Regions from separate parts of the Pseudomonas sp. NPDC087803 genome, predicted to be linked through region 3. Evidence: predicted binding sites of a transcription regulator. Region 3 holds the regulator's gene; each other region holds the start of a gene.

Region 1 (5,175 bases), on a different contig from region 3:
CCGGCACCTTATCTGGCGCGGGCGCAGTGGATCATCATGCATCCGCCCTACCCGCTGGGCGCCGAGGAACTGCAGGGCTTGCTGCAGCGGTCGCATCAATTGGTGGTGGGCAAGTTGCCCAAAAAAACCCAGGTTGGATTGTTGCTTTAGCTTTTGACTTTGGTGGGAGCGGGCTTGCTCGCGAATGCGCTGTGCCAATGGACGAATATGTTGTCTGACACACCGCATTCGTCGGAACGCCGCCCGGAGCAAGCCCGCTCCCACAGGGTTTCTTGTGGTGATTTAGAACAGTGAAAGCAGGTTTGAACCGAGAAACAACTGGTCGATCCAGAACACCTGATGCAGCGCCACGATCACCCAGAATAGAATCTGAAACGACGCCTTGCGCGTCTTGTGCCGGAACACCTGTTGGGCAATCAGCGCGCCGGGCCAGCCGCCGGCCAGTTCCAGCGCATGCAGGATGTTTTCCGGGGTGCGCCACGCATCGGCGCGGGCCTTGCGCTTGTCTGCCCAGTACATGAAAAACGCCAGCACGCTGACCACGCCATAAGCGATCAGCGGCACCCGCGAGATCCCGTGCAGCAACATCGACAGCGAACCGAACAGTGGCAGTGCGCAGACGATCAGCAGCACCACCAGTTTCAGTTTCAGATGCTGAATGCCGCCACTGGGCGGGCGCCCCTGCGGGCGGCGCGTGCGCGAATCACTCATGGTTTGGCCGCCGACCAGTCCACCCAGCCGAACTGCCAGGTCGCCAGAATCACCAGGCCGAAGACGATCCGGTACCAGGCGAACGCCGCGTAGCTGTGGTTGGCGATGAACTTGAGCAGACCGCGCACGGCAATCATTGCGAAGACGAACGCGGTGATGAAACCGATGGCGAACACCGGGAAATCCGCCGGCACGAACAGGTGGCGATACTTGTAGCCGGAGTACACCGCCGCACCGACCATGGTCGGCATGGCCAGGAAGAACGAGAACTCGGTCGCGGTCTTGCGCGACAGGCCGAACAGCAGGCCGCCGATGATCGTCGAGCCGGAACGCGAAGTGCCGGGAATCATCGCCAGACATTGGGCGAAACCGACTTTCAGCGCGTCCTTCCAGGTGATCTGGTCCACGGTTTCGGCGTGCACTTCATGCTGGCGGCGTTCGGCCCACAACATGATCACACCGCCCACCACCAGCGCGGTCGCGACGGTGATCGGATTGAACAGGTATTGGTGAATCAGGTCGGCAAAAATCACCCCCAACACCACCGCCGGCAGAAACGCGATCAGCAGGTTGGCAGTAAAACGCCGCGCACTCGGCTGGGTTGGCAAGCCAATCACCACGTCGAGAATCTTGCGGCGAAACTCCCAGACCACCGCGAGGATCGCACCAAGCTGAATAATGATGTTGAACGCCATGGCCCGTTCGCCGCCGAAGTCGAGCAAGTCGGCAACAATGATCTGGTGTCCGGTACTGGAAATGGGCAAAAACTCCGTCAGCCCTTCTACAACTCCTAGAATCAGTGCCTGCAAGGCGGTCCAAAGATCCATCAGTCCCCCAAAGAGCGATGCACGGCGGCATGCCCCGATAATATTTTTCGTTCACTGCGATCAGCGTAGCTGTCTGTTGCTGTACCGATTCCGCGCGCACAGCATCCACACGAAACGGTCAAAATTCCGTGAAATATCAACTTGGATTCAGGTTTTCTCGCGCGGGGCCGAAATCCTAACAGACAAGCTTTAATAGTGCTGCGGCGTTATACGACTTGGGTCGCGTATGCCCGATCACCCAAACGTGGTTGGATGCTGGCGTTGATTTATTACAAGAAAAAGAAATCGGAGTGACAGCGTTATGAACAGCTTGCGCAGTGTGTCGATCAGCCGACGCTTGTGGCTCATTTTGATTGTGGCCGTGGTCATGTTGTTGACCTTGGGCGTGTTGATGCTCAAGCAGATCCACGATGACCTGTATCACGCCAAGGCGCAGAAAACCCAGCATGTGGTGCAGACCGCCAGCGGCCTGCTGACCTACTACCATGACCTGGAAACCGCCGGCACCCTCACCCGCGACGCCGCACAGAAACAGGCGCTGACCGCCATTCGCGGCCTGCGCTACGACCAGAGCGATTACTTCTGGATCAACGACCTCACCCCCGTGATGGTCATGCACCCGACCAACCCCAAGCTCGAAGGCCAGAACCTCTCGGCGATCCGTGACCCGGACGGTTTCGCGGTGTTCAACGAAATGGTCGCGATCGCCAAAAGCCAGGGCGCGGGCATGGTCGATTACCGCTGGCCGAAACCCGGCGCCAGCGAGCCGGTGGCGAAAACCTCCTACGTCAAACTGTTCGAGCCGTGGGGCTGGGTACTCGGTTCCGGGGTTTACATCGACGATGTGCAGAACGAATTCCAGGGTCAGGTGATCAAGGCTTCGGTGATCGGCCTGGTGATCGCCGTGATCATGGCCCTGCTGGTGATCCTGATTGCGCGCAGCATCGTGCGTCCGTTGCAGGAAACCGTGAATGCCATGGCCAACATCGCCAGCGGCGAAAGCGACCTGACCCGCAGCCTCGATACCCACGGCCAGGACGAAGTCACGCAACTGGCGCACCATTTCAACGCCTTCACCGCCAAGTTGCGCCGGGTCATCGCTGACCTGCAGGTTTCGGCCAGCGCGCTGGGCCAGTCGTCCAGCGAACTGGGCAACGATGCGACCCAGGCCCAGCAACGCAGCCAACAGCAATCGCAACAGATGGAACTGGTGGCGACCGCCATCAACGAGGTCACCTACGGCGTACAGGACGTAGCGAAAAACGCTGAACATGCCGCCGCTGAAATGCGCGACGCCGAAGCCCAGGCGCAGCAGGGCCAGATCAACATCGACGGCAGCCTGCAACAGATCGACAAGTTGTCCGGGACCATTGATCAGGCGGTCGAAGTGATTCGCACCTTGGCGGCGGAAAGCACGCAGATCGGCAGCGTGCTGGAGGTGATCCGTTCGATTGCCGAGCAGACCAACCTGCTGGCACTCAACGCGGCCATCGAAGCGGCCCGCGCCGGTGAACAGGGCCGTGGCTTTGCGGTGGTGGCCGATGAAGTTCGGTTGCTGGCGCAGCGCACGCAAAAGTCGACCGCGGAAATCCAGACCATGATCGAGCGCCTGCAGAATCATTCCGAAGCGGCGGTGAAGGTCATTGGCGACAGCAGCAAGGCCTCGCAACTGACCATTGAGCAAGCCGGCCTCGCCGGTGCCAGCCTCAATGCCATCGGCCAGGCACTGCGCAATCTCAATGGCTTGAACGCCTCGATTGCCAGCGCCACCTTGCAACAGGCGCATGTGGTCGAGGACATCAATCAGAACGTCACGCAGGCGGCGGGCCTGTCCCACAGCACCGCGTTGGCGGCGGAGCAGTCGAGTGCGGCGAGTGTGAAACTGGGGCAATTGAGTGAACAGTTGAATCAGCTTCTGCGCCAGTTCCGCGTCTGACCCCTCACCCTTGTGACACTCCACCCTTGTGGGAGCGAGCCTGCTCGCGAAGGCGTAATGTCAGTCAACATCTGCGTTACTGAAATACCGCTTTCGCGAGCAGGCTCGCTCCCACAGGTTTTTGGGTACAATTGCGCCCCTTCTTGCACTCCCCCAAGGAACCCCCATGTCCGGGCTTGAACTGTTTGCCGCCGCCCTCGGTGTGATCGCCGTCTGGCTGACGGTCAAACAGAATCCGTGGTGCTGGCCGATCGGTCTGGTCATGGTGTTGCTGTACAGCTGGATCTTCTATGACGTGAAGCTGTACTCGGACATGTTGCTGCAAGTGATCTACGCCGCGTTGCAAGTCTACGGCTGGTGGCAATGGACCCGTGCCGGGACGATGCATGACGGCCGCGAAGTCACTCGTCTGGACCGCCGTTCGATCCTGCTCGGCCTGAGTGTCGGCGCACTTGGCAGCCTGCTGCTGGGCGCGGCCATGGCGCACTGGACCGACGCGGCGCAGCCGTGGCTCGACGCCGCGCTGACAGCGTTCAGCCTGGTTGCGCAATTGTGGATGGCGCAGAAACGCCTGCAATGCTGGGCGCTGTGGTTCGTGCTGGATGTGATTTTCGTCGGTCTGTTCCTTTATAAGGGCTTGTACCTCACCGCCGCGCTGTACGCCCTGTTCACCCTGATTGCGCTGCAAGGCTGGCGGGAATGGCGCGCCGATCCGGCGTTGCAGCGATGAAGGTGGTGGTCCTCACCGGCCCGGAATCCACCGGCAAGAGTTGGCTGGCGGCGGGCCTGCAGGAACACTTCGGCGGCCTGCGGGTGGATGAATACGTGCGCTGGTTCATCGAGCAGAATCCCCGTGATACCTGCCTGAACGACATTCCCGCTATCGCCCGTGGGCAGTTGCAATGGGAAGATCAGGCCCGAGCGCAGCAACCGCAACTGCTGATTCTCGACACTCACCTGCTGAGCAATATCCTCTGGAGCCAGACCCTGTTTGGCGACTGCCCGGCGTGGCTGGAGCCCGAGCTGCTGGCACGGCATTACGACCTGCACCTGCTGTTGTCGCCGGAGCAGATCGACTGGACGGATGACGGCCAACGCTGCCAGCCGCAGCTCAGTGAACGCATGGCGTTCTTTCAGGCCACCCGCGACTGGCTGGAACAACACCGGCAACCGCTGCAAATCATTCAGGGCAACTGGGATGAACGTCGGTCTCAGGCCTTCGAAGCCGTGGCGCATTTGTTGGCTGATTGACTTGGCAAACGGGCCCTGTCGAGGGCCAAGTGTCCATTCCTGAAACACTCGCCACAGCGCAAAGCAGCCGTTTAAATGGTCTTCATCATTTTGTAAGGCAATCTGTTACGCCCGTGTAACACCTCATGGCAAACCCTTGTTCCAGAGCTTTGCGCCGGCCGTGACCACCGCGGTGACCGGGGGTCTGTTTCAGCGTTGAAACAGATTATGTATCAACATTGCGCGCCACACTGCCAACTCATTGATATTCAAGTAAAACCCAAAAGCGGCACAGCTTTCGCTCTCTCTTTCCCAACGCTGACAAGAGCCAGCCCACTGAAGAAGGAATTGCCGCCGTGGGGAATATCAATAAAGGCCTGACCTGCCTTCTGCTGATTGGATCAGCAGCCAGCACATTCATCAGTTTCAACGTTCAGGCCGAAGGCAATGGCGTGATCGTTCTCAACCGCG
Region 2 (5,175 bases), on a different contig from region 3:
CATCAAGGTGTCGGTCAGCACCATCAGCATGTGCGCCAACTGTGAAGCGATCAGCGGCCCCGCCAGCCGCAGGATGGCCCAGAGTTCGGTACGCACAGGATGCTGCATGGTCATCACCACCCATCAATCAGAGGGAACAAGAGACCGTCGATTCTCGGCGCTTGGCAGGGTTTGCACAAAAGGATAAAAAGGATGGGTGGCATGATTAAAACTCATCATGAGAAAAAACCGCCGGGTTGGCCGGATGCCGCTAAAGGAGCTTTGTGTATGTCCCGTCGCCTTCCTCCCTTGTATGCCCTGCGCGCATTCGAAGCAGCGGCGCGGCACAGCTCGTTCACCCGCGCGGCCGAGGAATTGTCGATCACCCAGAGTGCAGTCAGCCGGCATATCAAGACGCTGGAAGAACATTTCGCCTGCAAGCTGTTTCACCGCAGCGGACGCAACCTGCAACTGACGGAATCGGCGCGGATGCTGTTGCCCGGCATTCGCGATGGTTTCGCGGCACTGGAGCGCGCCTGCAACACCTTGCGCGCCGAAGACGACATCCTGCGCATGAAAGCGCCGTCGACCCTGACCATGCGCTGGCTGCTGGCGCGACTCAGCCGCTTTCGCCATCTGCAGCCGGGCAACGAGGTCCAGCTGACCAGCGCCTGGATGGACGTCGATTCGGTGGACTTCAACAACGAACCGTTCGACTGCGCCGTGCTGCTCAGTGACGGGCATTTTCCGCCGGACTGGGAAGCCAGCCTGTTGTTTCCCGAAGAGCTGATACCGGTGGGCGCGCCCAATCTGCTGAATGATCAGCCGTGGGATGTTGCGCGGCTGGCTTCCACCGAACTGCTGCACCCGACCCCGGATCGGCGCGACTGGCGCAGTTGGCTGGAGCACATGGGGCTGTCCGATCAGGTGTCGCTCAAGGGGGGGCAGGTGTTCGATACCCTCGAGCTGGGGATGATCGCTGCCGCCCGAGGTTACGGGGTGTCGATGGGGGATTTGTTGATGGTCGCTGAGGATGTGGCGCAAGGCAGACTGAGCCTGCCATGGCCGACCGCGGTCGCCAGTGGACTGAATTATTACCTGGTGTGGCCGAAAACCCGTCCCGGAGGTGATCGTTTGCGCCGCCTCAGCGACTTCCTGCAAGGCGAAGTGCGCGCCATGGCGTTGCCGGCGGTCAAGCGCTTGAGCTGAATCGTTCGAGCCCGCACAATGCCGGCCTTGTGCCATAACCCTGTTGTCCGCTCAAGTATTCGGATGTACCGCCGAATACGTGCATGTGGAACCGTCGTGCCGGTTACCACGCTTCACCCCCACTATTAGAAATTATCCGAGCAGCGATCAAGGAGGATCGAAATGTTCGGCCAGGAGCTGTTCATGTCTCAACCTCGCGCCCGGATCGCCTCGCAGCTGGGCCTCGCGCTCGCTGTGATACTGGCGATTGTCATCAGCGGCAGTACGGTGTTCGCCCTGCGTTCGCTGGATACCGCCAACCTTGCCACCCGTGAAGAGCACCTCGCCAGTGAGGCACGGCTGCTGGCCGACCAGTTGAGCACCTTCCACGGCACGCTGCGCGAGAGCACCCAGCGCTTGAGCGGGCTGTTCGAGAAGCGCTTCAGCGCGGGCCTGAGCATTCACCCGGATGAGCCGGTGACGGTTGCAGGTACTCAAACCCCGGGCCTGCACCTGGGCAGCGAAGTGTTGAACAACAACTTCAAGGAAGTTGACGAGTTCAAGCAGATGACTGCCGGCGTCGCCACGCTGTTCGTGCGTAGTGGCGAAGACTTCGTGCGGGTCAGCACCTCCCTGACCAAACAGGACGGCACGCGCGCTATCGGCACCTTGCTCGATCACGCGCATCCGGCCTACGCGAAGTTGATGGCCGGGCAGGGTTACGTTGGTCGCGCCCTGCTGTTCGATCGTTCCTACATGACTCAATACACCCCGGTGCGCGATGGCAGCGGCAAGGTGATTGCGGTGCTGTTCGTCGGCTTCGATTACACCGATGCGCAGAATGCCCAGTTCGCCAATCTCAAGCGCTTCCGTATCGGTCAGAACGGTTCGCTGGCGTTGCTCGATGAGCAAAACAAATGGCTGGTTGCGCCTGCGGGGGTGCAGGCGCTGGATCAAGCGGTGCCGGTGATCAACGGCTTGGCCAAGACCCCAGGCAAGGGCGAGTTCTGGAGCGACAGCGGCGAAGATTTCTACAGCATTGCCGTGCCGTTCGAGGGCGGCCCGTGGTCGGTGGTGGCGAGCATGCCGAAATCCGAGATTCGCGCGGTGACCTGGAGCGTCGGCACCCAACTGGCCATCGGCAGCCTGCTGGCGATGTTGATCGCGGTGGGCGCGGCGATGTGGCTGCTGCGCAGCAAGTTGCAACCGCTGGGCGACCTGGTCCGTCAGGCCGAAGCGCTGGGTGCCGGTGATCTGAGCGTGCGCCTGAACGTGTCGAGCAACGACGAGATCGGACAGTTGTCCCGTGCGTTCAACCAGATGAGCCAGGCGCTGTCGACCATGGTCGAGCACATCCGCCGCTCCTCGGAAGAGGTCAACAGCCGCGCCCAGGCATTGTCTGGTTTGTCCGGTGGTGCCTACGAAGGCATGGAGCAGCAGTCCGGCGAAATCACCAGCATGGCCGGCGCGGTGGAAGAGTTCAGCGCCACCTCGCTGAACATCGCCGACAACATGGGCGCGACCCAGCGCCTGGCTCAGGAAAACGCTCAGCAAACGCAGATCGGGCGCAGCTCGATGCAAGAGGCGTCGTCCTCGCTGGAGCAGATCGCTGGCGCGTTGAACACCACGGCTACCGTGATCAACACTCTCGGTCAGCGTTCCCAGGAAATCGGCGGCATTGTCAGCGTGATCACCTCGATTGCCGAACAGACCAACCTGCTGGCGCTCAACGCGGCCATCGAAGCAGCGCGTGCCGGTGAGCAGGGGCGTGGCTTCGCCGTGGTGGCCGATGAGGTGCGCAACCTCGCTTCGCGCACCCGTCAGGCCACCGACGAAATCTCCGGGATGATTCACAGCATCCAGCAGGAAACCGGCAACGCCATCAGCACCATGGAGCAGGGCAACCTGCTGATGCAGGAAGGCCTGTCGCGCAACGCCAACGTGGCGTCGGCGCTGGCGCGGATCGATGAGCAGAGCCGTTCGGCGGGGCAGCAGTTTGCGGCGATTACCACGGCGACGCAGGAGCAGAGCAGCACGGCTACTTTGCTGAGCAGCAATCTGCAGAGCATTGCGCTGGCCAACAGTGAGCAGCGGGAGGTCGTGTCGAACCTGGCCGTTACGGCTAAAGAGCTGGAGAAGCTGGCGGCGGATTTGCGTTCCGAGGTTGATCGCTTTCGTTGAGTTGTCGCTGACACAGTCTTCGCAAGCAAGCCCGCTCCCACAGGATTCTCGCTGACCCTGTGGGAGCGGGCTTGCTCGCGAATGGGGCTGACAGGGTCCTGGCATTTACTGAGTCGCCGGCCGATACTGCAGCGCTTCGGCCAGATGTTCACGGCTGATGTCATTGGCGTGTTGCAGATCCGCCAGTGTCCGCGCGACCTTCAGCAACCGATGCGCCGAACGCAGCGACAGAATCAGGCGCTCGCACGCCGACTCCAGCCATTTTTCATCGGCTGTGGACAACCTGCAGTGGCGCTTCAACCCCGGCAGATCGAGAAAGGCATTGGCACAGCCCTGCCGTTTCTGCTGCCGTTCGCGAGCTTCGGCCACCAGGGCCGCAGCGCTGGCACTGTCATCTCCCGGCTTCACTTGCGGGTTCAGCGCTGTCGCTTCCCGCGCCACCGTCAGGTGCAAATCGATCCGGTCCAGCAGCGGCCCTGACAGCTTGTTGCGATAGCGCTGCACCATGTCCGGTGTGCACGAACACTTGCCGCTGGGCTCGCCAAGATATCCACAGGGACAGGGATTCATCGCTGCCACCAGTTGAAAGCGCGCCGGAAAACGCACGCGATCCTTGGCTCGGGCGATCACGATATGTCCCGACTCCAGAGGCTCGCGCAGTACCTCAAGCACCTTGCGATCGAACTCCGGCAGCTCGTCGAGAAACAGCACGCCGTGGTGGGCGAGGGTGATTTCGCCGGGTTGCGGTTTCGAGCTGCCGCCGACCAGCGCCGGACCGGATGCCGAATGGTGGGGTTGGCGAAACGGTCGTTGTGGCCAATGGGTCAGCGGTACGCCGCTGGCGACCGATTGAATCGCCGCCACTTCCAGCGCTTCGCATTCGGACAGCGGCGGCAGCAGCCCCGGCAAGCGGCTCGCCAGCAAGGTTTTGCCAGTCCCCGGTGGCCCACTGAACAGCAGGTTGTGCGCGCCCGCCGCGGCAATCAGCAGCGCCCGTTTCGCGGCCAGCTGACCTTGCACTTCATTGAGGTCGGGATAAGGTTTCGCCGCATGGATCAGCCCGTCCGACACATAAGGCTCAACCGGCGTATGCCCGTTGAAATGCGCCACCGCCTCGAGCAGATGATCCACCGCAAACACCTTCAATCCCGAGGCCAGGCAAGCCTCCTCGGCATTCGCCCGCGGCACCACCAGTGCCCGCCCGGCCTTGCGCGCCGCCAGCGCCGCCGGCAACACCCCGCGCACCGGCCGCACGGCGCCGGACAACGCCAATTCACCCAGACATTCCACATCATCCAGCGTCAGGCACGGCACCTGCACACTCGCCGACAGAATCCCCAAGGCAATCGCCAGATCAAAGCGTCCGCCATCCTTGGGCAGATCCGCCGGCGCCAGATTCAAGGTGATCCGCCGCGCCGGAAACTGCAGCCCGGAATTGATGATCGCGCTGCGTACCCGGTCCTTGCTCTCCTTCACCGCCGCCTCGGGCAGGCCGACCATGGTCAGCGAGGGCAGACCGTTGGCCAGATGAACTTCGACAGTGACAGCGGGAGCATCCACGCCAATCTGGGCGCGACTGTGGACGATGGAGAGGGACATGGTCGTTCCTTGAGCTGAATCGGGGGCCGCTTCCTGCGGGTTTTTTAAGGGTAGTTGGGAGAGCGAGTCCAAGTGGCGCGGATGCGAGGGCAAACCTTCACTGGATGTTGCCAAGTTCCCCTCCCAAGATCAGTAGGGGCGCCACATTAGTTTTCCTCTTCGGGATTTTTTACTTGGCTTCCTCCCCCGGCCAGCCAACCATCCGGTTCGAGTTCTTTTTGCGGGTCT
Region 3 (5,175 bases):
AGAGTTGGTGCCGGGTGTGGTGTCGCTGTCGCAGTTGCTCAAAGTGCTGCAGGCGCTGCTGGCCGAACACGTGCCGGTGCGCGACATTCGCAGCATCGCCGAAGCCATCGCCAACAACGCCGCGAAGAGTCAAGATACCGCCGCTTTGGTGGCCGCAGTACGCGTCGGGGTATCTCGCGCCATCGTCCAAAGCATTGTAGGCACTGACTCCGAGCTGCCTGTGATCACCTTGGAACCAAGGTTGGAACAAATATTGCTCAATAGTCTGCAGAAGGCAGGACAAGGCTCGGAAGAGGGCGTTCTGCTGGAGCCAAGCATGGCCGAGAAGCTGCAGCGTTCGCTCATCGAAGCGGCGCAGCGTCAGGAAATGCAAGGTCAACCGGTGATCCTGTTGGTAGCAGGCCCGATCCGCGCGATGCTCTCGCGCTTTGGCCGCCTCGCCGTCCCGGGACTGCATGTGCTGGCCTACCAGGAAATACCGGACAACAAGCAAGTGACCATCGTTGCGACAGTAGGGCCCAACGGCTGAGGTAGTGGTTTATGCAAGTTAAGCGTTTCTTTGCCGCCGATATGCGTCAGGCCATGAAGCTGGTTCGTGATGAGCTGGGCGCTGATGCCGCGATCATTGGCAACCGCCGCATTGCCGGCGGTGTCGAGCTGACGGCGGCACTGGATTACAAATTGTCGGCGCTGGCGCCACGGGTTCCGAACATGGAACTCGAGGACGAGCTGCGCAAGACTCAGTCGCGCATCGTCACCGCCCAGGCCGAGCTGAGCCTGCGGGGCGAAGCCGATGGCAACACCAATCGCCAGTTGTTCGCCGGGCTGCCGTTGACGGCCGGCCTGCCGCTGACCGCTGCCGAACCGTTGAGCGAACCGACCTATGCCGCCCCGGCGCGTCCGGCTCCGGCACCTGCGCAGGCGTCCGCCGGCGTCGATCCGCGTGCGCTGGATTCGATGCGCTTCGAATTGAACAGTCTGCGTGAGCTGATGGAAGTGCAGCTCGGCACCCTGGCCTGGAATCAGCTGCAAGGCAGCCGTCCGGCCCAAGCCAATCTGTATCGCCGTCTGCAACGCATCGGTCTGTCCGGACCGTTGTCGCGCGATCTGCTGGCGATGATCACCGACATCGAAGAACCGCGTCAGGCCTGGCGCATGCTGCTCGCGCACCTCGCGCGGATGATCGCGGTACCGGAAGTCGAGCCGCTGGAAGAGGGCGGGGTGATTGCCATGGTCGGCCCGGCCGGCATGGGCAAGACCACCACCCTGGCCAAACTCGCTGCGCGCTACGTGCTTAAGTACGGCGCGCAGAACGCGGCGCTGGTCAGCATGGACAGTTTCCGCATCGGCGCGCAGGAACAACTCAAGACCCTGGGGCGGATTCTCAATGTGCCGGTTACGCACGTCGATCCGGGCCAGTCGCTGGTACAGGCGCTGGATCCATTGCTGCGCAAACGCGTGGTGCTGATTGACACCGCTGGCTTGCAGGCCAGCGACCCGGCACTGCGCATGCAGCTGGAAAGTCTGGCCGGGCGTGGCATCCGTTCAAAAAATTATCTGGTCCTGGCAACCACCAGCCAGAAACAGGTTCTAACCGCCGCTTATCACAGTTACAAGCGTTGCGGGCTTGCCGGCTGCATCCTGACTAAACTGGATGAGACGGCCAGCCTCGGCGAAGTGTTGAGCCTGGCGATCAGTCATGAATTGCCGGTCGCGTACCTGACCGACGGCCCACGGATTCCGGATGATCTGCATCTGCCGCGCCGTCATCAATTGGTCAGCCGCGCCGTCAGCGTGCAAATGCAGGAAGAACCCAGCGAAGAAGCCATGGCTGACATGTTCGCTGATATCTACCACAGCCCGACCAAGCAGGTTGGCTGAGGTAATGAACAGTTTTTGTACCTACATCGATGGTCTGCCATGCATTGTTCCGGTTGAGAACGCGCAGCCAGTAATGTGGCCTCCGTCTATGCAAGACAAGGTAAAGAAATAACATGGGCAGCATGCATCCCGTACAGGTGATCGCGGTGACCGGCGGCAAAGGTGGCGTCGGCAAGACTAACGTGTCAGTGAACTTGTCTCTGGCGCTGGCAGAGCTTGGCCGTCGGGTCATGCTGCTGGACGCCGATCTGGGGCTGGCGAACGTCGACGTTCTGCTGGGACTGACCCCCAAACGCACTTTGGCCGATGTCATCGAAGGCCGCTGTGAGCTGCGCGACGTGCTGTTGCAGGGCCCCGGCGGGATCCGCATCGTGCCGGCCGCTTCCGGCACCCAGAGCATGGTGCACCTGAGCCCGGCACAACACGCCGGTCTGATTCAGGCCTTCAGCGACATCGGCGACAACCTCGATGTGCTGGTGATCGACACCGCTGCGGGTATTGGTGACTCGGTAGTCAGTTTTGTCCGCGCCGCGCAGGAAGTGTTGCTGGTGGTCTGCGACGAGCCGACCTCGATCACCGACGCCTACGCGCTGATCAAACTGCTCAACCGCGACTACGGCATGAACCGCTTCCGCGTCCTCGCCAACATGGCGCAGAGCCCGCAGGAAGGCCGCAACCTGTTCGCCAAGTTGACCAAGGTCACGGATCGCTTCCTCGACGTCGCCTTACAATACGTCGGCGCGGTGCCGTACGACGAAAGCGTGCGCAAGGCAGTGCAGAAGCAGCGAGCGGTCTATGAAGCCTTTCCGCGTTCCAAGTGCGCGCTGGCGTTCAAGGCGATCGCGCAGAAGGTCGATACCTGGCCGCTGCCTGCCAACCCGCGCGGTCACCTGGAGTTTTTCGTCGAGCGCCTCGTGCAGCAAACGGCAGGGCCTGTGCTATGACCGCCAGCGGTATGAACTACTACAAGAAGTCAGCACGTGACGCGCAGTACGAGTTGATCGAGCGTTACGCGCCACTGGTCAAGCGCATTGCCTATCACCTGCTGGCGCGCTTGCCGGCGAGTGTGCAGGTGGAAGACCTGATTCAGGCCGGGATGATCGGCCTGCTCGAAGTCTCGACCAAATACGACGCCAGCAAAGGCGCCAGTTTCGAAACGTACGCGGGCATCCGGATCCGCGGCGCGATGCTCGATGAAGTGCGCAAGGGGGACTGGGCGCCACGCTCGGTTCACCGCAACACCCGTATGGTCAGTGACGCAATTCGTTCAATTGAAGCTAAAACCGGCCGTGATGCTAAAGATCACGAGGTTGCGGCCGAACTCCAATTGAGTCTCGACGATTACTACGGGATTTTGAATGACACCCTGGGCAGCCGCTTGTTCAGTTTCGACGACCTGTTGCAGGACGGCGAACACGAAGGGCTGCACGAGGATGGCGCGAGTGCTCATCTTGAGCCGTCACGCGATCTGGAAGATGAACGCTTCCAGGCGGCGCTGGCGGACGCGATTGCCAATTTGCCGGAGCGTGAGCGACTGGTGTTGGCGCTGTACTACGACGAAGAGCTGAACCTCAAGGAGATCGGTGAAGTCCTTGGCGTCAGTGAATCGCGGGTCAGCCAGTTACTCAGCCAGTGCGCGGCCCGTTTGCGGGGGCGTTTGGGGGAGTGGCGAGCGCGCTGAAGGCAGTGTGGGGACACTGCGAACGAGGCTGGTGCGGTGATGAACGGCACCGGTCTTGCTCTGTTGTGCTCCAGACAGTCTTCGAGTGCTGCGCCGATTGATTGAAGTGGCGCGTCCAGGTGCTGGGCGCGTTTAAGACTGCTTGGAGGTCGAATTGAACAAAGACATGAAAATCCTCATCGTTGATGACTTCTCAACGATGCGGCGGATCATCAAGAACCTGCTGCGCGATCTCGGGTTCACCAACACCGTCGAGGCCGACGATGGCACTACCGCCATTCCGGTACTCAACAGCGGCAGCATCGACTTTCTGGTAACGGACTGGAACATGCCGGGCATGACCGGTATCGACTTGCTGCGCCACGTGCGTGCCGATGAAAAACTCAAGCATCTGCCCGTGCTGATGGTGACCGCTGAAGCCAAGCGCGAGCAAATCATCGAGGCTGCTCAGGCCGGTGTGAACGGCTACGTGGTCAAACCTTTCACGGCTCAGGCGTTGAAAGACAAAATCGAGAAGATTTTCGAACGCATCGGCTGATGACGCGCGGGGGAGCTATGGAGCATAACGAATCTTCACAGGGCGATTTCGAGTCGACCCTGAAAAAACACGCGGTCGAACTGGTCGAGAGCCTTGAAAAAGGCAGGTTCGGCGACGCTGTGCAACTGATCCATGAGCTCAATCAGACCCGTGACCGCGGCCTGTATCAGGAAGTGGGCAAGCTCACACGCGAACTGCACAGTGCGATCGTCAATTTCCAGATCGATCCGCACATGCCGCAGGCCGAGGAAGTGTCGCAAATCACCGACGCCACCGAACGCCTGGGCTATGTGGTCAAGCTGACCGAAGCCGCGGCCAACCGCACCATGGATCTGGTGGAAAGCGCCACGCCGGTGGTCAATGGCCTGGCCGATGAAGCCCAGGCCTTGAGCACCGACTGGGGGCGCTTCATGCGTCGTGAAGTCGGAGCTGAAGAGTTCCGCGAGCTGGCGCGCCGGGTCGACGGTTTTCTGTCACGCAGCAGCACGGACAACCGTGCGGTGTCGAGCAACCTCAACGACATCCTGCTGGCTCAGGATTACCAGGACCTCACCGGTCAGGTGATCAAGCGTGTGACCCAACTGGTCACCGAAGTCGAAAGCAATTTGCTCAAACTCGTACTCATGGCCAGTCAGGTTGACCGCTTTGCGGGCATCGAACACGACCGTGCCGCGATGCTTGCGGAAAAAGATCCACAAAAACATCTCTCGCAGGGTGAAGGTCCGCAGATTCATGCCGATAAACGAGAAGACGTTGTGTCCGGTCAGGACGATGTGGACGATTTGTTATCCAGCCTTGGATTCTAGAGTTTTGGAATTTTAGGTTTTTTGGGTTTTTAGACCTGTAGGAGCACCCCATTAATGAGCTTCGGCGCCGATGAAGAGATCCTTCAGGATTTCCTGGTTGAGGCCGGCGAGATTCTTGAGCAACTGTCCGAACAACTGGTCGAGCTGGAAAGCCGCCCGGATGACGCAGACCTGCTCAACGCAATTTTTCGCGGTTTCCACACTGTAAAAGGGGGCGCCGGCTTCCTTCAGCTCAACGAGCTGGTGGAGTGCTGTCACATCGCCGAAAA
Region 4 (5,175 bases), on a different contig from region 3:
ACAGGCAGTAATACCGGTAGAGTTGCACGACACGCCGCAGACACTTGCGCAGCGAGTGCATGTCCAGGAACACCTGATCTATCCGATGGCTGTACGCTGGTTTGCCGAAGGCCGGCTGGCACTCGGCGAGCAAGGTGCTTTACTGGATGGCCAGTTACTCGCGGCCAGCGGCCACTTGATTCGACACTAGGAGATTTTATGCGTCGCGCCCTGCTCTTCGCTTGCGCTCTGTTAGCCCTGCCCTTCGCGCAGGCGGCAGACCTTCAACCGTTCTCCGCCAGCTACACCGCCGACTGGAAGCAGTTGCCCATGAGCGGCACCGCCGAGCGCAGCCTGACCAAGGAAGCCAACGGCGTCTGGAAACTCAGCTTCAAGGCGTCGATGATGATCGCCAGCCTGACCGAAGAAAGCACCCTGACGCTGGACAAGGACACCCTGCTGCCACAGTCCTACCACTTCGAACGTGGTGGCCTGGGCAAAACCAAGAAAATGGATCTGGACTTCGACTGGAACGCCAAGATGGTCACCGGCACCGATCGCGGTGATCCGGTCAAGGTTGCACTGAACCGTGGCATGGTCGACAAATCCACCTACCAGTTGGCCCTTCAGCATGACCTCGCCGCCGGCAAAAAGACCATGAGCTATCAAGTGGTCGATGGCAGCGATGTCGACACTTACGACTTCCGTGTCCTGGGTGCCGAGAAAGTCGAAACCAAGGCCGGCAAGATCGATGCGATCAAGGTCGAGCGCGTACGCGACCCGACACAAAGCAAGCGCACCACCGTGCTGTGGTTCGCCAAGGACTGGGATTACCTGCTGGTCCGCCTGCAACAGGTTGAAACCGACGGCAAGGAGTACAACATCATGCTCCTCGACGGCACCGTCAACGGCAAGGCTGTCAAAGGCAGCTAATCCGCCGCTACACCGAAAAGCCCCGCAGATGCGGGGCTTTTTTGTGCCTGCGATTTCTCCCCCCCCTGTAGGAGCTGCGGCACGCTGCGATCTTTTGATCTTGAAGCAGAATCAACAGATCGCAGCGTGCCGCAGCTCCAACAGGAACCGGTTCAGACCGAAAACCTGGCCACCATATTGTTCAAATCCACCGCCAGCCGCGACAACTCCTGGCTCGCCGCACTGGTCTGATTCGCCCCGGCCGAGGTCTGCGTCGCCAAGTCACGAATGTTCATCAGATTGCGGTCCACCTCACGAGCGACTGCCGCCTGCTCCTCCGAGGCACTGGCGATCACCAGATTGCGCTCATTGATCAAGGTGAACGCCGAAGCAATTTCCTCCAGCGCCACGCCCGCAGCCTTGGCCAGTTCAAGCGTCGAATTCGCACGAATGCTGCTCTGCTGCATCGAACCCACCGCCGAATCGGTGCCCTGCTGAATACCACCGATCATCTGCTCGATTTCCTGGGTCGATTGCTGGGTGCGATGCGCCAACGCCCGCACTTCATCCGCCACCACTGCGAAGCCGCGACCGGCGTCGCCCGCCCGCGCCGCCTCGATCGCCGCATTCAACGCCAGCAGATTGGTCTGCTCGGCAATCGAGCGAATCACGTCGAGCACCTTGCTGATGCCATGAACCTTCTGCGCCAGATCCTCCACCTGCGCCGCGTTGGAGCCGACATCCTCGGCCAGCGACTGGATTGAAGTCACTGTCTGCCGGACCTGCTCGCGCCCATGCTGGGCAATGCGATCAGACTCGCGCGACGCCTCGGAAGTCGCCACTGCATTGCTCGCCACCTCTTCCACGGCGGCAGTCATCTGATTGACCGCCGTCGCCGCCTGCTCGATCTCCAGACTTTGCTGATGCAACCCGCGCGTGGCGTCTTCGGTGACGCAACTGAGTTCTTCCGAGGCCGAGGCCAACTGGCTGGACGACTCGGAAATCTGCCGGATGGTGTCGCGCAGGTTGTGCTGCATGCTCTTCAACGCCTGCAGCAGTCGCGCCGGTTCGTCCTTGCCGGAAATACTGATATCGCCGGTCAGATCGCCACCGGCCACCACTTCCGCCACGCCCAGCGACTGCGCCAGCGGCAGGACGATGCTGCGGGTCAGCAGCAACGCCAGAGCGATGGTGATCAGCGCGGTAACGCCAATCATCACCCCGACCCACACGCGCGAATTGATAAACACCAGTCGCGCGGCTTCGGTGGCGAGATTCGCGTTGTGTTTGTTCAGCTCGACCAGTTCTTTGAGAGTCACCGCCATGTCGTCGGCCAACGGGCTCATCTGCCCGTTGAGGATCGCTGCAGCCTCCTCAACGCGATTCTGCGCCGACAACTGCATGACCTGCGCCTGAAACTCCAGGTACTTGTGCTCGGCGAGCTTGAAGCGGTCGAACAGTTTTCGCTCCTCGGGCAATACGATCAGAACGTCGTAGCGCTGCTGCGCCTCGCTCAGCACGCCACGCAGCTCATTGAGCTTGTTGACGTTCTGCTCCAGCGCCTGCGGATCACGATTGAGCAACAGGCGCATGGTCAGCGCCCGCAGGCGCAGCATGTCCTGACTCATCTCGCCGACCGCCATCACGCTCGGCAGCCAGTTGTTATCGACCTCATCAGACTGGGCGCGCATGTTCGACATTTGCAGCAGGGCGAATGCCCCCAGGGCAAACACCATCAACGCCAACACACCAAAACCCAGGCCGGCACGCGGCGCGATATTCAGACTACGGATGCTCATGACTCTGGTTCCTTCCAAAAGCGCTGCATCAACCCTGCAGCTGGTTGCTTTAGAAGGTATCGGCCCGGCGCAAATTTGCGTAAGACGAAAACGTGATATCAAATGGCCTTGATACTTCGAACCCTCGGCATTAACGATTCAGCGCCGTTTTCCCGGACTTTGCCGCTGTTCGCGGCAATATCGCCAGGAAGTTATCCCGGGCGACTTTACGCGCCACGTCTTCAGGCAAGGCATCAAGGAACGGCGTGAAACTGTGCATTTCCTTACCGAGCTTGTTGAATCGGCCTACAACATCCGAACCAACCATGAAGCGCTCAGGGTATTTCTCGACCAATGCCAGCCATTCCGCTCGCGGCTTGCCCTGCTCGTCCAGCAGATACGGCGTGAGCATGCTCCACGACAGATCAATGAACAGATTCGGATAAGCCTCAAGCATCCGGCTCACCGTCGGCAGGAGGAACTTCAGCTGCGTCTGGTGCCGATGGATTTCCGCACTGGTGCCGGCGTGAGCCCAGATGAACCGCGTGTGCGGGTGATTACGCAGGGGTTCTTCGATTTCCTTCAGGTACAGCGGATTCTTCTCACGCTTGGAGGTGATGTTGGAATGCAGCATCACCGGCAGATCGTTTTCGGCGGCCAGGTGATAGATGCGGGTCATCGCTTCGTTATTGGCCCGTGGCGTGTCGCCGGCGGTCAGCGCGGTCAGATCATCATGGCGGGTGAACACTTCGCCAATGCCCTGCCACAGCCCCGGATAGAGGTCGAGCATGCGTTGAATATGCGCGGCGGAGTTCTTGTCATTGGGGTTAAAGCCCGAGAGGAACGGATGGAAGTGCTGACGCTGCTCCGCAGTCAGCTTTTGCACGGCATCGGCAACGATCACGTCGGTGGCGCTGTACCAGTAGGCATCAGCGTCATCGCCGGCGTAATAGCGCGGACGCTTGGGTTCGTCCTCATGCCATTTCTTCGCCACGGGAATCCCGGAAATCATCACATGGTCGATGGAATTGTCCTGCATGGCCGTGAGCAATTTCGCCATGCCGGCGGTTTCCTGGAAAAAATCCACGTAATGCAGGTGCGCATCGCTGTAGGTGTAATCGCGGGCGCTGGCGCTACCGGCAAATGCCAGCAGGCAGGCAAGACTCAAACGAAACAAGGACACAAGTAATCTCCGGCAGGTAGGCATAGCCTAGACCTTGATCCGATGACAAGGGTTCATCCTGCAGGAAAGTGGAACGCGGCTCTGTAGGAATGCTCTATAACTGCAAGGTCTTTTTTGATCGAACGACTTTTTCCTACTGCCAGTGAGGTTGCCATGACCGTTACCGTCAATACCGTCTCCGCCGAAGGTTTTCGTCACACCGTACAGATTGATGACCACGAATTGTTTGCCGATGTACCGAAGTCTGCCGGCGGCGAAGGCTCGGCCCCCGAACCGCACGACTACTTCGACGCCGCGCTTGGTGCCTGCAAGGCCCTGACCCTGAAGATGTACGCGAAGAAGAAAGACATCCCGCTGACCGGCGTCGGTGTCGAGGTCAAACGCGACAACAGCGAAGAGCAGAAAGGCAAATACGTGCTGCACGTGACGCTTACCCTCAAGGGTGTTCTCACCGATGCCCAGCGTGAAGAACTGTTGCGCGTCGCCGATCGTTGCCCGATCCACAAACTGATGACCAGCACCGACGTCAGCATCGAAACCCACGCCCCACAAGGCTTCGACAGCCAGTAATCACCCTCTAGCCAGCGGCGGGTTATGCTTCTGGCATCACCCGCTCAGCCTGGAATCCACCATGGATACGCAACCCCTGATCATCCGCCCGCGCGCCGAAGACGTCGAAGGCCAGCCGATCCTGCGCCCGCTACCGTCAGCCAAATGCCGCAGCGTCGGGCCGTTCGTGTTTTTCGACCACATGCTCGAGACGGTTTATCCGGCGGGAAAAGGCATGAACATCCGCCAGCATCCGCACATCGGCCTGTCGACCCTGACCTACCTGTTCGAAGGACAGATCCAGCACAAGGACAGCCTCGGCTCCGATCAGGTGGTCAGCGCCGGCGATGTCAGCTGGATGACCGCCGGCAGTGCGATTGCCCACGTCGAACGTACGCCGCAGGCGCTGTGGGAACAAAGCTTCAGCATGCACGGCTTGCAGATCTGGCTGGCCTCGCCCAAGGATCACGAGCATGGCCCGGGACACTACAGCCATCACCCGGCGGCAACCCTGCCGGTCAGCGATAACCTTGGCGTGCAGATTCGGATGATCGCCGGGTCAGGCTTTTGCCTGGAATCACCGGTACCGGTGCTTTCTCCTACGCTGTACGCCGAAGTGAAGATGCAGACCGCGACCACACTGCTGATTCCGATCGAACATGCGGAACGCGCTGTTTATGTGCTGAGCGGGGATGCGCAGTTGAATGGCGAGCCCCTCGAACCCCATGCGCTGGCGGTATTGCCGGCCGGGGAAGAGATGAGCCTGTTTGCCGA

The links. Region 3 encodes FliA, which starts transcription of late flagellar genes. Its sites were predicted from a motif close to CTAAAGTTTNNNNNNNNNNNGCCGNTAA; they were not measured.
Region 1: the regulator FliA is predicted to act here: its motif matches at 1,685-1,712, upstream of ACIOUG_RS00905 (methyl-accepting chemotaxis protein).
Region 2: the regulator FliA is predicted to act here: its motif matches at 1,239-1,266, upstream of ACIOUG_RS25785 (methyl-accepting chemotaxis protein).
Region 4: the regulator FliA is predicted to act here: its motif matches at 2,747-2,774, upstream of ACIOUG_RS17195 (methyl-accepting chemotaxis protein).

What each region holds. Positions count from the first base shown of each region.
Region 1 is NZ_JBIUVO010000001.1:217,193-222,367, forward strand. It holds gene ACIOUG_RS00890 (MmcQ/YjbR family DNA-binding protein) at 1-150, shown strand, start outside; gene ACIOUG_RS00895 (DUF1294 domain-containing protein) at 283-711, opposite strand; gene ACIOUG_RS00900 (undecaprenyl-diphosphate phosphatase) at 708-1,538, opposite strand; gene ACIOUG_RS00905 (methyl-accepting chemotaxis protein) at 1,840-3,474, shown strand; gene pnuC (nicotinamide riboside transporter PnuC) at 3,641-4,204, shown strand; gene ACIOUG_RS00915 (AAA family ATPase) at 4,201-4,725, shown strand; gene ACIOUG_RS00920 (hypothetical protein) at 5,061-5,175, shown strand, end outside.
Region 2 is NZ_JBIUVO010000100.1:1,256-6,430, reverse strand. It holds gene ACIOUG_RS25795 (NorM family multidrug efflux MATE transporter) at 1-108, opposite strand, end outside; gene ACIOUG_RS25790 (LysR substrate-binding domain-containing protein) at 268-1,188, shown strand; gene ACIOUG_RS25785 (methyl-accepting chemotaxis protein) at 1,372-3,348, shown strand; gene ACIOUG_RS25780 (YifB family Mg chelatase-like AAA ATPase) at 3,454-4,947, opposite strand.
Region 3 is NZ_JBIUVO010000084.1:1,828-7,002, reverse strand. It holds gene flhA (flagellar biosynthesis protein FlhA) at 1-529, shown strand, start outside; gene flhF (flagellar biosynthesis protein FlhF) at 541-1,881, shown strand; gene fleN (flagellar synthesis regulator FleN) at 1,995-2,825, shown strand; gene fliA (RNA polymerase sigma factor FliA) at 2,822-3,562, shown strand; gene ACIOUG_RS24800 (chemotaxis response regulator CheY) at 3,729-4,100, shown strand; gene ACIOUG_RS24795 (protein phosphatase CheZ) at 4,118-4,906, shown strand; partial or broken gene ACIOUG_RS24790 (chemotaxis protein CheA) at 4,961-5,175, shown strand, end outside.
Region 4 is NZ_JBIUVO010000034.1:38,171-43,345, forward strand. It holds gene purN (phosphoribosylglycinamide formyltransferase) at 1-190, shown strand, start outside; gene ACIOUG_RS17190 (DUF3108 domain-containing protein) at 199-912, shown strand; gene ACIOUG_RS17195 (methyl-accepting chemotaxis protein) at 1,065-2,690, opposite strand; gene ACIOUG_RS17200 (amidohydrolase family protein) at 2,821-3,876, opposite strand; gene ACIOUG_RS17205 (OsmC family protein) at 4,006-4,422, shown strand; gene ACIOUG_RS17210 (pirin family protein) at 4,484-5,175, shown strand, end outside.